DNA from 2 places in the Streptomyces sp. NPDC046557 genome. Region 2 is predicted to be linked to the other one. Evidence: riboswitches for the same ligand, from Rfam matches in the RefSeq annotation. Region 2 holds a riboswitch; the other holds the start of a gene.
What was found. A riboswitch is a leader RNA that binds a small molecule or an ion and turns the genes downstream of it on or off. The one in region 2 is predicted to bind S-adenosylmethionine.
Positions count from the first base shown of each region.

Region 1 (4,809 bases), on a different contig from region 2:
GTCGTCCTCCACCGACACCAACACCGGCTGCCAGTCCGCCGTCCCCAGTTCCGCGTTGATCTCCGCCGCCAGGTCCCGCACCGCCGCCGTGTACTCCCGGTACACCGCCAGGTCCTGCCGCGAGGGGTACGCCGAGGCCATGTGCACCACCCGCTCGCGCCACTCCGGGTGCGTCGTCAGCAGCTCCCGGTACGCCAGCAGGCCGCGCAGGATGTTCTTGGACAGCTCCGTCCGGTCCACCCGGACGATCGTCTTGAGGTCGCCGACCTCCGCCCGCAGCCCCGCCAGCTTGTCGTCGACCTCCGGCCGGTGCGCCAGCGCCCGCAGATCGTCGCCGTCCACGCCCAGCGGGAACGCGCGTACCTCGGTCGTGCGCCGTGCCCACACCGACTCCCGCCGGTGCTCCACGGTCCCCTCCCGGACCTCCTCCGCGCTGCCCTGCGCCCCGTCGAACGGCATCGCCGACAGGAACGCCCGCGCCCATTCCCCGGTGTGGAAGCCCAGCAGGTCCGCCCCGAGCATCCCCCAGGTCAGCTCCTCCACCACGTACCGCGGCAGCATCCGCAGCACGTCGGGCGAGGCCCACGGGGTGTGCGTGAAGTGCGCGATCCTCAGGTCGGGCCGCAGCACGCGCAGCATGCCCGGCACCAGCGCCAACTGGTAGTCCTGCACCAGCACTGCCGCGCCCTCGTCGGCCTCCGCCGCCAGCGCGTCCGCGAAGGCCCGGTTGTAGAGGACGTACGAGTCCCAGCGCCGCCGGAACTCCGCGTCGAAGACCGGCTCGCGCGGGATGTCGTACAGGTGGTGGTGTGTGAACCAGAGCACCGAGTTGGCGATGCCGTTGTACGCGGCGTCGTACACCGCGGGATCGATGTCCAACATCCGGACGCCGGGTTCGGAGACCCCGCGCCGCACCGCTTCCCGGTCCCCCTCCGACAGCGCCGCGCAGATCCACACCGCGTCCGGCTGCTCCGCGAGTGCCGCGGAGAGCCCGGAGACCAGACCGCCCCCGCCGCGCCGGGCGCCGAGGGTGCCGTCGGGGGCGTGGGCGTACGAGAGGGGACCGCGGTTCGCGGCGACGAGTACCTGGGAAGCCATGCCGCGAACCTAACCCCGCCGCAGGCGCCTCAAACCCACCGCCACGCCACTCCGCGTCACACGCCGAACGGCGCCGCGTCACGTCACATCACGCGACGCCGCGTCACTCCAGGCCGCGTCAGGCCACGCGGCGGACCGCGTACTCCTCGACCTCCAGCATCGGCGGTCGTTCCTCGGTGTCCACGGCGTGCGTGCGCGGCACGAAGCCCTCCGGGCCCCGCTCGAACTGGGTCAGCGCGGGGCGTACGTGCGGGTACCCCCAGCGGTACCCGGGGGAGTGCCCGCGCGCGAGCCGCGACTGCGCCGTGCGGTAGATCGCCGCGGCCATCCGGCCGAGCGCCTGCCCGTCCTGGTGGCGGTGCAGCCGTACGCCGACGTCGACCTGCGCCAGCGCGTCCAGTCCGACCGTGTGCAGCGCGTCGACCAGCAGCCCCAGCTCCACGCCGTAGCCGACGGGGAAGGGGAGACGTTCCAGCAGGGAGCGCCGTACGGCGTACTCGCCGCCCAGCGGCTGGACGAAGCCGGCCAACTGCGGCCAGTGCAGGTTCAGCAGGGGCCGGGCCACCAGCTCGGTGACGCGGCCGCCCTGTCCGGGGGCGTCGCCGAGCGGCCGGTCGTACATCGCCTTGACGAAGTGCACGTCCGGCTCGGTCAGCAGCGGCCCGAGGATGCCGGAGACGAAGGCGGAGGAGAAGTCCCGCAGGTCGGCGTCCACGAAGCAGACGATGTCGCCGGTGGTCGCGAGCAGCGAGCGCCACAGCACCTCACCCTTGCCGGGCACCGCCGGGAGCCGCGGCAGGATCTCGTCGCGGTGCACCACCCGCGCGCCGGCCTTCGCGGCGACCTCGGCCGTACGGTCGCCCGACCCTGAATCGACCACGACCAGCTCGTCCACCAAGGGGGCCGGCAGCCCCTCGATCAGATCGCGGCGGATCACCTCGACGATCGCGCCGACCGTGGCCTCCTCGTCGAGTGCGGGCAGCACCACGCTGACCGTCGCTCCCGACGCGCGCTTGCGGTCGAGCAGCTGGTCGAGCGGTCGGTCGGCGGCGGACCAGGAGCGGTCGGCCAGCCAGCGCTCCACCTCTTCCAGCACTTGGGGACTCCAGGGGATCGGTGACGGGACGGTGATCGGGCGGGTGGAGCGGCAGGCGGTTTTCGGGCGAAATGTGATCCATCTCGCCGTTCGGACAGCTGTCTCAACCACCCGGGCCTTCGGTTACAGTCTTGAACAACGCGAAGGACCACGGCATGCCGGGGTCCTCGTGCACAAACGCCCGGACGCGCCATAGAGCGCGCGGCCCGGTGCCATACCGCTCATCCAGAGGGGCAGAGGGACACGGCCCGTTGAAGCCCCGGCAACCCTCCAGTCGGTTCTCGCGATCGCCCACCACGGCGACGTCAGCGAGGTCCCCGGCTAGGGAAGGTGCCAATTCCGTCTCATGGCGAAGTGCGCCATGGGGAAGATGAGGAGAAAGGGCCTCGCCATCATGGCTGCACAGACTGTCGCCACCTCTGCCGAATCCACCGGCACCTCTGTCGATCTCGGACCTGCCACCGGCCTTTCGTGTCGTGAGTGCGGTACCCGCTTCGAGCTCGGCCCGATCTTCGCCTGCGTCGAGTGTTTCGGACCGCTGGAAGTCGCCTACGACCTGCCCACCGGTGACCCCGAGGCCCTGCGCGCCGCGATCGAGGCCGGTCCCGACAACATCTGGCGGTACGCCCCGCTGCTGCCCGTCCCCGCGGACGTGGCCTCCAAGCCGAACCTGAACCCGGGCTTCACCAAGCTCGTGGACGCGGCCAACCTGGCCAAGGAGCTCGGCATCACCGGCAAGCTCTACGTCAAGGACGACTCCGGCAACCCGACGCACTCCTTCAAGGACCGTGTCGTGGCCATCGCCGTCGAGGCCGCCCGCGCCTTCGGTTACACCACCCTCTCCTGCTCCTCGACGGGCAACCTGGCCGGCGCCGTCGGCGCCGCGGCCGCCCGCGCCGGTTTCCGGTCCTGCGTGTTCATCCCGCACGACCTGGAGCAGGGCAAGGTCGTGATGGCCGCTGTCTACGGTGGCGACCTCGTCGGCATCGAGGGCAACTACGACGACGTCAACCGCTTCTGCTCCGAGCTCATCGGCGACCCGCTGGGCGAGGGCTGGGGCTTCGTCAACGTCAACCTGCGTCCGTACTACGGCGAGGGTTCCAAGACACTGGCCTACGAGATCTGCGAGCAGCTCGGCTGGCGGTTGCCGGACCAGATCGTGATCCCCATCGCGTCCGGCTCGCAGCTGACGAAGATCGACAAGGGTCTGCAGGAGCTGATCAAGCTCGGCCTGGTCGAGGACAAGCCGTACAAGATCTTCGGCGCGCAGGCCGAGGGCTGCTCGCCCGTGTCGACCGCCTTCAAGGCCGGTCACGACGTGGTGCGCCCGCAGAAGCCGAACACCATCGCCAAGTCGCTGGCGATCGGCAACCCGGCGGACGGCCCGTACGTCCTGGACATCGCGCGTCGCACCGGCGGTTACGTCGAGGACGTCAACGACGAGCAGGTCGTCGAGGCCATCAAGATCCTCGCGCGGGCCGAGGGCATCTTCGCCGAGACCGCGGGCGGTGTGACCGTCGGCGTGACGAAGAAGCTCATCGAGAACGGGCAGCTCGACCCCTCGCTGACCACGGTCGTCCTCAACACCGGTGACGGCCTCAAGACCCTGGAGGCGGTGGCCTCGGACAGCGGCCAGACCGCCACCATCCGCCCCAGCCTGGACGCGTTCCGCGCCGCCGGCCTGGCCTGAGGCCCGACCCACCCCCTGTTCCCGGAAAGGCAGTAGCGCCATGAGCGTCAACGTCCGCATCCCCACCATCCTGCGCACCTACACCGGCGGCCAGGCCGAGGTCCCCGCCGAGGGCACGACCCTCTCCGAGGTCATCGAGTCCCTGGAGAAGAACCACCCGGGCATCGCTGCCCGCGTCCTGGACGACCAGGGCAAGCTGCGCCGCTTCGTGAACGTCTACGTCAACGACGACGACGTGCGCTTCGAGGGCGGCCTGCAGACGGTGACGCCGGACGGCGCGGGAGTCTCGATCATCCCCGCCGTGGCGGGCGGCTGCTGACAACCGGATCAGCGACACCGGACGTCCCAGAATTGCCCCCTCCGCTAAAAGCGGAGGGGGCAATTCTGGTTGATTGGGCGCGGTAGGGTTGGGGAAGTCCCCTCCGCTGTTCTTGCCCGCCGCATATGAGCGGGCCACCGGATGGTTGACATTGAGTCAACATGCGAGCCTGGTATGGGCCTTTGGTGCCGGATGTCGGGCCCGAGTTGCCCGGGAACATGCCTAAATTTCGCTTGATTTCCCCATTCCTTCTTGTCCAGAATTCTCGTCGGAATGACCTGTTGCACACAGCACCGGTGCGGATACATTCAGCCGCGGTCGAGGCGTTCCGGCGCAAGTTCTGACCCGGGTCCGCGAAGTGCGGTCCTGCGCAAGGGCCAGTAATAGGGGAGTTAGGCATGGCTCAGGGCACCGTCAAGTGGTTCAACGCGGAGAAGGGCTACGGCTTCATCGCGGTCGACGGTGGTGCGGATGTGTTCGTCCACTACAGCGCCATCCAGATGGACGGGTACCGCACCCTTGAAGAGGGTCAGCGGGTCGAGTTCGAGATCTCGCAGGGCCAGAAGGGTCCTCAGGCGGACATGGTCAAGCTCGCACTCGGCTGAC
Region 1 is NZ_JBEYZH010000010.1:110,079-114,887, forward strand. It holds gene ABZ934_RS19635 (trehalose-6-phosphate synthase) at 1-1,098, opposite strand, end outside; gene ABZ934_RS19640 (glucosyl-3-phosphoglycerate synthase) at 1,217-2,194, opposite strand; SAM riboswitch class I at 2,413-2,571, shown strand; gene thrC (threonine synthase) at 2,589-3,884, shown strand; gene ABZ934_RS19650 (MoaD/ThiS family protein) at 3,925-4,203, shown strand; gene ABZ934_RS19655 (cold-shock protein) at 4,602-4,808, shown strand.
Region 1: linked by a shared signal. The riboswitch ahead of thrC (threonine synthase) and the one ahead of ABZ934_RS22560 (aminotransferase class V-fold PLP-dependent enzyme) in region 2 are both predicted to bind S-adenosylmethionine.

Region 2 (4,809 bases):
GTGACCTGTTATTGGAAACGGGGACCGCGTACTTCCGGCGCTGGGGCGTGGTCCCGGACGGGCTCTTCGGGGGGACGGCCCGGGCCCTGCTGACGCCGCTGACGGCGCTGTTCGTGCACGGGAGCTGGCTGCACCTGCTCGGCAACATGCTGTTCCTGCACGTGTTCGGCGCGATGGCGGAGGAGCGGATGGGGCGCCCGGCGTTCCTGCTCTTCTACGTCGCCACGGGGTACCTGGCGCTGGCGACGTACGCGGCGGCCCACGCCTCCTCGGACCAGACGCTGGTCGGCGCGTCGGGGGCGATCTCGGCGGTCCTGGGGGCGTTCCTGTGTCTGTTCCCGCGGGCCCGGGTGACGAGCCTGTTCCCGTTCCTGTTCTTCCTGCCGCTGCGGTTCCCCGCGTGGATCGTGCTGATGTTCTGGTTCGTCCTGCAATGGCTGGCGGCGCACCGGGCGGCGAGCGGGCCGGGGGTGGCGTACCTGGCACACGTGGTGGGCTTCTCCGTCGGGTTCGCCTACGCCTGGGTGCGGTATCGGCGTACGACTAGAGTGAGGCGACCAGTGACTGCCGGCGAGGGAGACAGCCAACCGTGATCACCGCGATCGTGCTCATCAAGACCAGCGTGGACCGGATTCCCGAGATCGCCGAGTCCATCGCGCAGCTGGACAGCGTCAGCGAGGTGTACTCCGTCACCGGCACCTACGACCTCATCGCGCTGGTCCGCGTCGCCCGCCACGAGAACCTGGCGGACATCATCCCGGGCCGCATCAGCAAGATCCCGGGTGTGGAGGCGACGGACACCCACGTGGCGTTCCGCACGTACTCCCAGCACGACCTGGAAGCGGCCTTCGCCATCGGCCTCGACGCGTAGCCCCTGGCCGGGGTTCTGACGGGGCGGGGTTCCGCCCCCGCGCCCGACGCGGGCCCGGCGTAACCCGGTCCCGGTGCCCCGCGCCCGACGCGCACCCCTCCGGCCGGCCCGTCGGCCGAACCGGTCCGAGCGGCCCCGCCGAGAGTCCCGGTCGAGGTGGCCGACGTGCCGACGCCCGGAGTCGCCCGCACCGGTTCGGCCCGGCCCCGGCCCTCCCCCGCTCGCCGCGCGCAGACGGCGCTCCCCGCCCCGCGCGGCCGGCCGATCACCTCCACCACGGCAGGCCAAGGCCCGTCGTTCCCACCCCGACGCCCGAACCACCAGCCGCGACCACCGCGGACGGAGCCCGGCACGGCGGCCCGGAGCCGGGGGAAGCGCTCAGCGCCGAACGGCGCGCCGAGCGCCCCGGCGGGACGGAAGGGGCTCGCCCGCCGCTGGCCCCGACCACCGCCCGCGCGTGCGCGACGCCGGACCGCCCGAGCCGGATCCCCGGTGCCCGGCGCCGGCGGCGCCGGGCATCGGGAACCACGAGCGCCCCGACGGTACGGACGCCCCCGGCCCGGGGCCGTATCCACCGCCCCGCCAACAGCGGACGGAGTACGACACAGCGGCGCGAAGCCGAAGGGGCACGGACCGGGCGCATCCCCGGCCCGTGGACGGCGGGCGGACTCGGCGCGGCCGAGCGAAGCCCGGGTGGTCCGCCAGGGCCGAGGCGTGGCAGCGGCGCCACAAGATCAAGAAACCGGCACGCAGCGGCCTTCCTCCGTGCGGTAGCTCCACTTCGCGCCGTCCGCGACCAGCTCCCGCACCGCGCGGACGAAGCGGTCCACGTGCTCGTCGGGGGTGCCGGCGCCGAAGCTGACGCGGATCGCGTTGAGCGACCTCCCCCAGCCTTCGGCCGGGGGGACCCCCACCTCGCTTCGCTCCCCCGGCGCCGCCTCCGGCGCTCCGCATTCGCCCTGGGTCTGCGGCTCGCTGCCCAGCAGCGTCCGCACCAGCGGGTGGGCGCAGAACAGGCCGTCGCGGACGCCGATCCCGTACTCGGCCGACAGCGCGGCGGCGAAGTGGGAGCTGTTCCAGCCGTCCACCACGAAGGAGATGACGCCGACCCGCGGGGAGTCGTCGCCGAACAGGGACAGCACCCGGACCTCCGGGACCCCCGCCAGGCCCTCGCGGACCTTCGCGATCAGCTGCCGCTCCCGGGCGACGAGGCCCTCGAAGCCCGTCTCCGTCAGCGCCCGGCAGGCGGAGGCGATGGAGTAGACGCCGATGACGTTCGGGGAGCCGGCCTCGTGGCGGGCGGCGGTGGTGTGCCACTCGACGTCCACGCCGCCGTCCTCGCGCCGGGCCACCTTCCGCGAGGCGCCGCCGCCGGCCAGGTACGGCTCCGCCTCCCGGAGCCAGTCGGCCCGCCCCGCCAGAACGCCCGAGCCGAACGGGGCGTACAGCTTGTGCCCGGAGAAGGCGACCCAGTCCACGTCCAGTTCCCGCACCGAGACGGGGTGGTGCGGCGCCAGTTGGGCTGCGTCCAGCACGATCCGCGCGCCGTGGGCGTGCGCCGCCGCGGCGAGTTCCCTCACCGGCCACAGTTCACCCGTGACGTTGGACGCGCCGGTGACGCACACCAGCGCCGGGCCGTGGGGGTCCCGTCCGGCCAGCGCCCGCTCCAGCGTGGCGATGGCCTCGTCGGGGGTGCGCGGCGCGTTGAGGTAGGTGACCCGCGCGTCGGCCCACGGCAGCAGCGAGGCGTGGTGCTCGGTCTCGAAGACGAACACCTGGCAGTCCGCGGGGAGTGCGGCGGCGAGCAGGTTCAGCGAGTCGGTCGTGGACCGGGTGAAGATCACCTGGTCGGCGGGGCGGCAGTCCAGGAACTCGGCGACCGTGACCCGGCTCTGCTCGAACAGGTCGGTGGAGAGCTGCGAGAGGTACCCGGCGCCGCGGTGCACGCTGCCGTAGTACGGGGCGTACGCGGCCACGTCGTCCCACACCCGCTGGAGCGCCGGCGCGCTGGCCGCGTAGTCGAGGGCCGCGTAGGTGACCTCGCCGCCGGTGACGAGCGGGACGGTGACGTCCCGACCGAGCACGGACAGCGGCTCGACACATACGGCGTCGGCGCGCACGGCGTCGGCGGAGGCGTGCTCGGCGGTGGCGTTCAGGGATGCGGACATGGCGGTGTCTCCCGGCAGGCAGGGCGGAATGGCTTCGGTGTCTGCCCGTACGCGGGTACGGCTCGGCGGCCGTCCGGGGTACGGGGATGCCTCGGGGTCCGGGTACGCGGAAGCGACCCTGTTCCGAGGGGTGAAGAAGGGGCGGAGACGCCCTATCGCATTCGCTTGCTCACGGAAAACGCTCCTCGAGGACCAGGATCCCTGGTGTCGAGGGATCCGCGCTTGCCGTAGACCTCACTGCCTACGGCCTGGTCATCACCCGGGGCACCCCGCCACGGAAGGAGGGTTGCCGGACAGCGAGCCGGGGCCAAAACGCTGTCACTCGTGACCTGGTCAGCATCCTGCCACAAGATCCCCCACGCGCAAGACCCCGGTCCACATTCCGGACCGGGGCCCATCGCCGTACCGGGGACCTACGCGTTGCTGGCCGCGACCCAGCGCTCCAGCGCCGCCCGCGCCGCGCCCGAGTCGATGGATTCGGCCGCACGGGTGATGCCCGCGGCGATCTGCTCCTCCAGCGAGCCCGTGCCCGGGTCCAGCGCCACCAGGGCCGCCGCCGAGTTCAGCAGGACGGCGTCGCGTACGGGACCGGTCTCGCCGGCCAGCAGCCGGCGGGCGACGTCCGCGTTGTACGAGGCGTCCTCACCGCGCAGGTCCGCGACGCCCACGATCGGGATCCCCACGTCGCGCGGGTCGAACGGCAGCTCGGTGACGGTGCCCTCGCGGACCCACCAGACCCGCGAGGTGGCGGTCGTGGTCAGTTCGTCCATGCCGTCGTCGCCGCGGAAGACCAGCGCCGAGGAGCCACGCTCCGCGAGCACCCCGGCGACGATGGGCGCCACCCGGGGGTCGGCCACGCCCGTGGCCTGCGCGCGCACCTGCGCCGGGTTGGTCAGCGGGCCGAGGAAGTTGAAGGTGGTCCGGATGCCCAACTCCTTGCGGGCCGCCGCCACGTGCCGCAACGCGGGGTGGAACTTGACGGCGAAGCACAGGGTGATGCCGGCCTGCTCGGCGACCTCCACCACCCGGGCCGGGGTGAGGTTGAGATTGACGCCGAGCTTCTCCAGCACGTCGGAGGAGCCGCTCGCCGAAGAGGCGGCCCGGTTCCCGTGCTTGACCACCTTGGCGCCCGTTCCGGCCACCACGAGCGCCGACATGGTGGAGATGTTGACCGTCTTGGCGCCGTCCCCGCCCGTGCCGACGATGTCCACCGTCCGGCCCGGGACCTCGATGAGGTTGGCGTGTTCGTACATGGCACGCACCATGCCGTTGATCTCCGCGACGGTCTCCCCCTTGGCCCGCAGCGCCACCATGAAACCGGCGATCTGCGCGTCCGTGGCCTCGCCGCGCATGATGCGGTCCATGGCCCAGGCGGTGTCGTCCGGGCCGAGGTCCCGGCCGGTGAGCAGGGCATCGAGGAGACCCGGCCAGCCGCGGGCCGCCACGCTGTCGCCGCCTGCCGGGGTCACAACGTTCATGGTCCGCTCCTGCTGCTCGGGAAAGTTCCACGTCGAATGGGGTGCGGAGCCCAGCCTATCCAGCGGGGGCGGACGGCGAAGAGCCCCGTCCAGACCCTGGACGGGGCTCTCACCGTGGCGACACCAGGATTGACCTGAATCAATCCCTCAAGCGGTCATGCGGGGATCAGTGGTGGCCGTGGCCGCTCTGGATCTCCTTGTACTCCTCCACCGTGGGCTTCGGAATCTGGTTGTTCTCCGCGTAGAAGCCCTTGCTCAGCTTCGCGCGGAGCTTCTCCGTGGCCTTGGGCTT
Region 2 is NZ_JBEYZH010000014.1:78,173-82,981, forward strand. It holds gene ABZ934_RS22550 (rhomboid family intramembrane serine protease) at 1-593, shown strand, start outside; gene ABZ934_RS22555 (Lrp/AsnC ligand binding domain-containing protein) at 590-871, shown strand; gene ABZ934_RS22560 (aminotransferase class V-fold PLP-dependent enzyme) at 1,606-3,039, opposite strand; SAM riboswitch class IV at 3,253-3,369, opposite strand; gene trpD (anthranilate phosphoribosyltransferase) at 3,453-4,517, opposite strand; gene ABZ934_RS22570 (cytochrome bc complex cytochrome b subunit) at 4,684-4,809, opposite strand, start outside.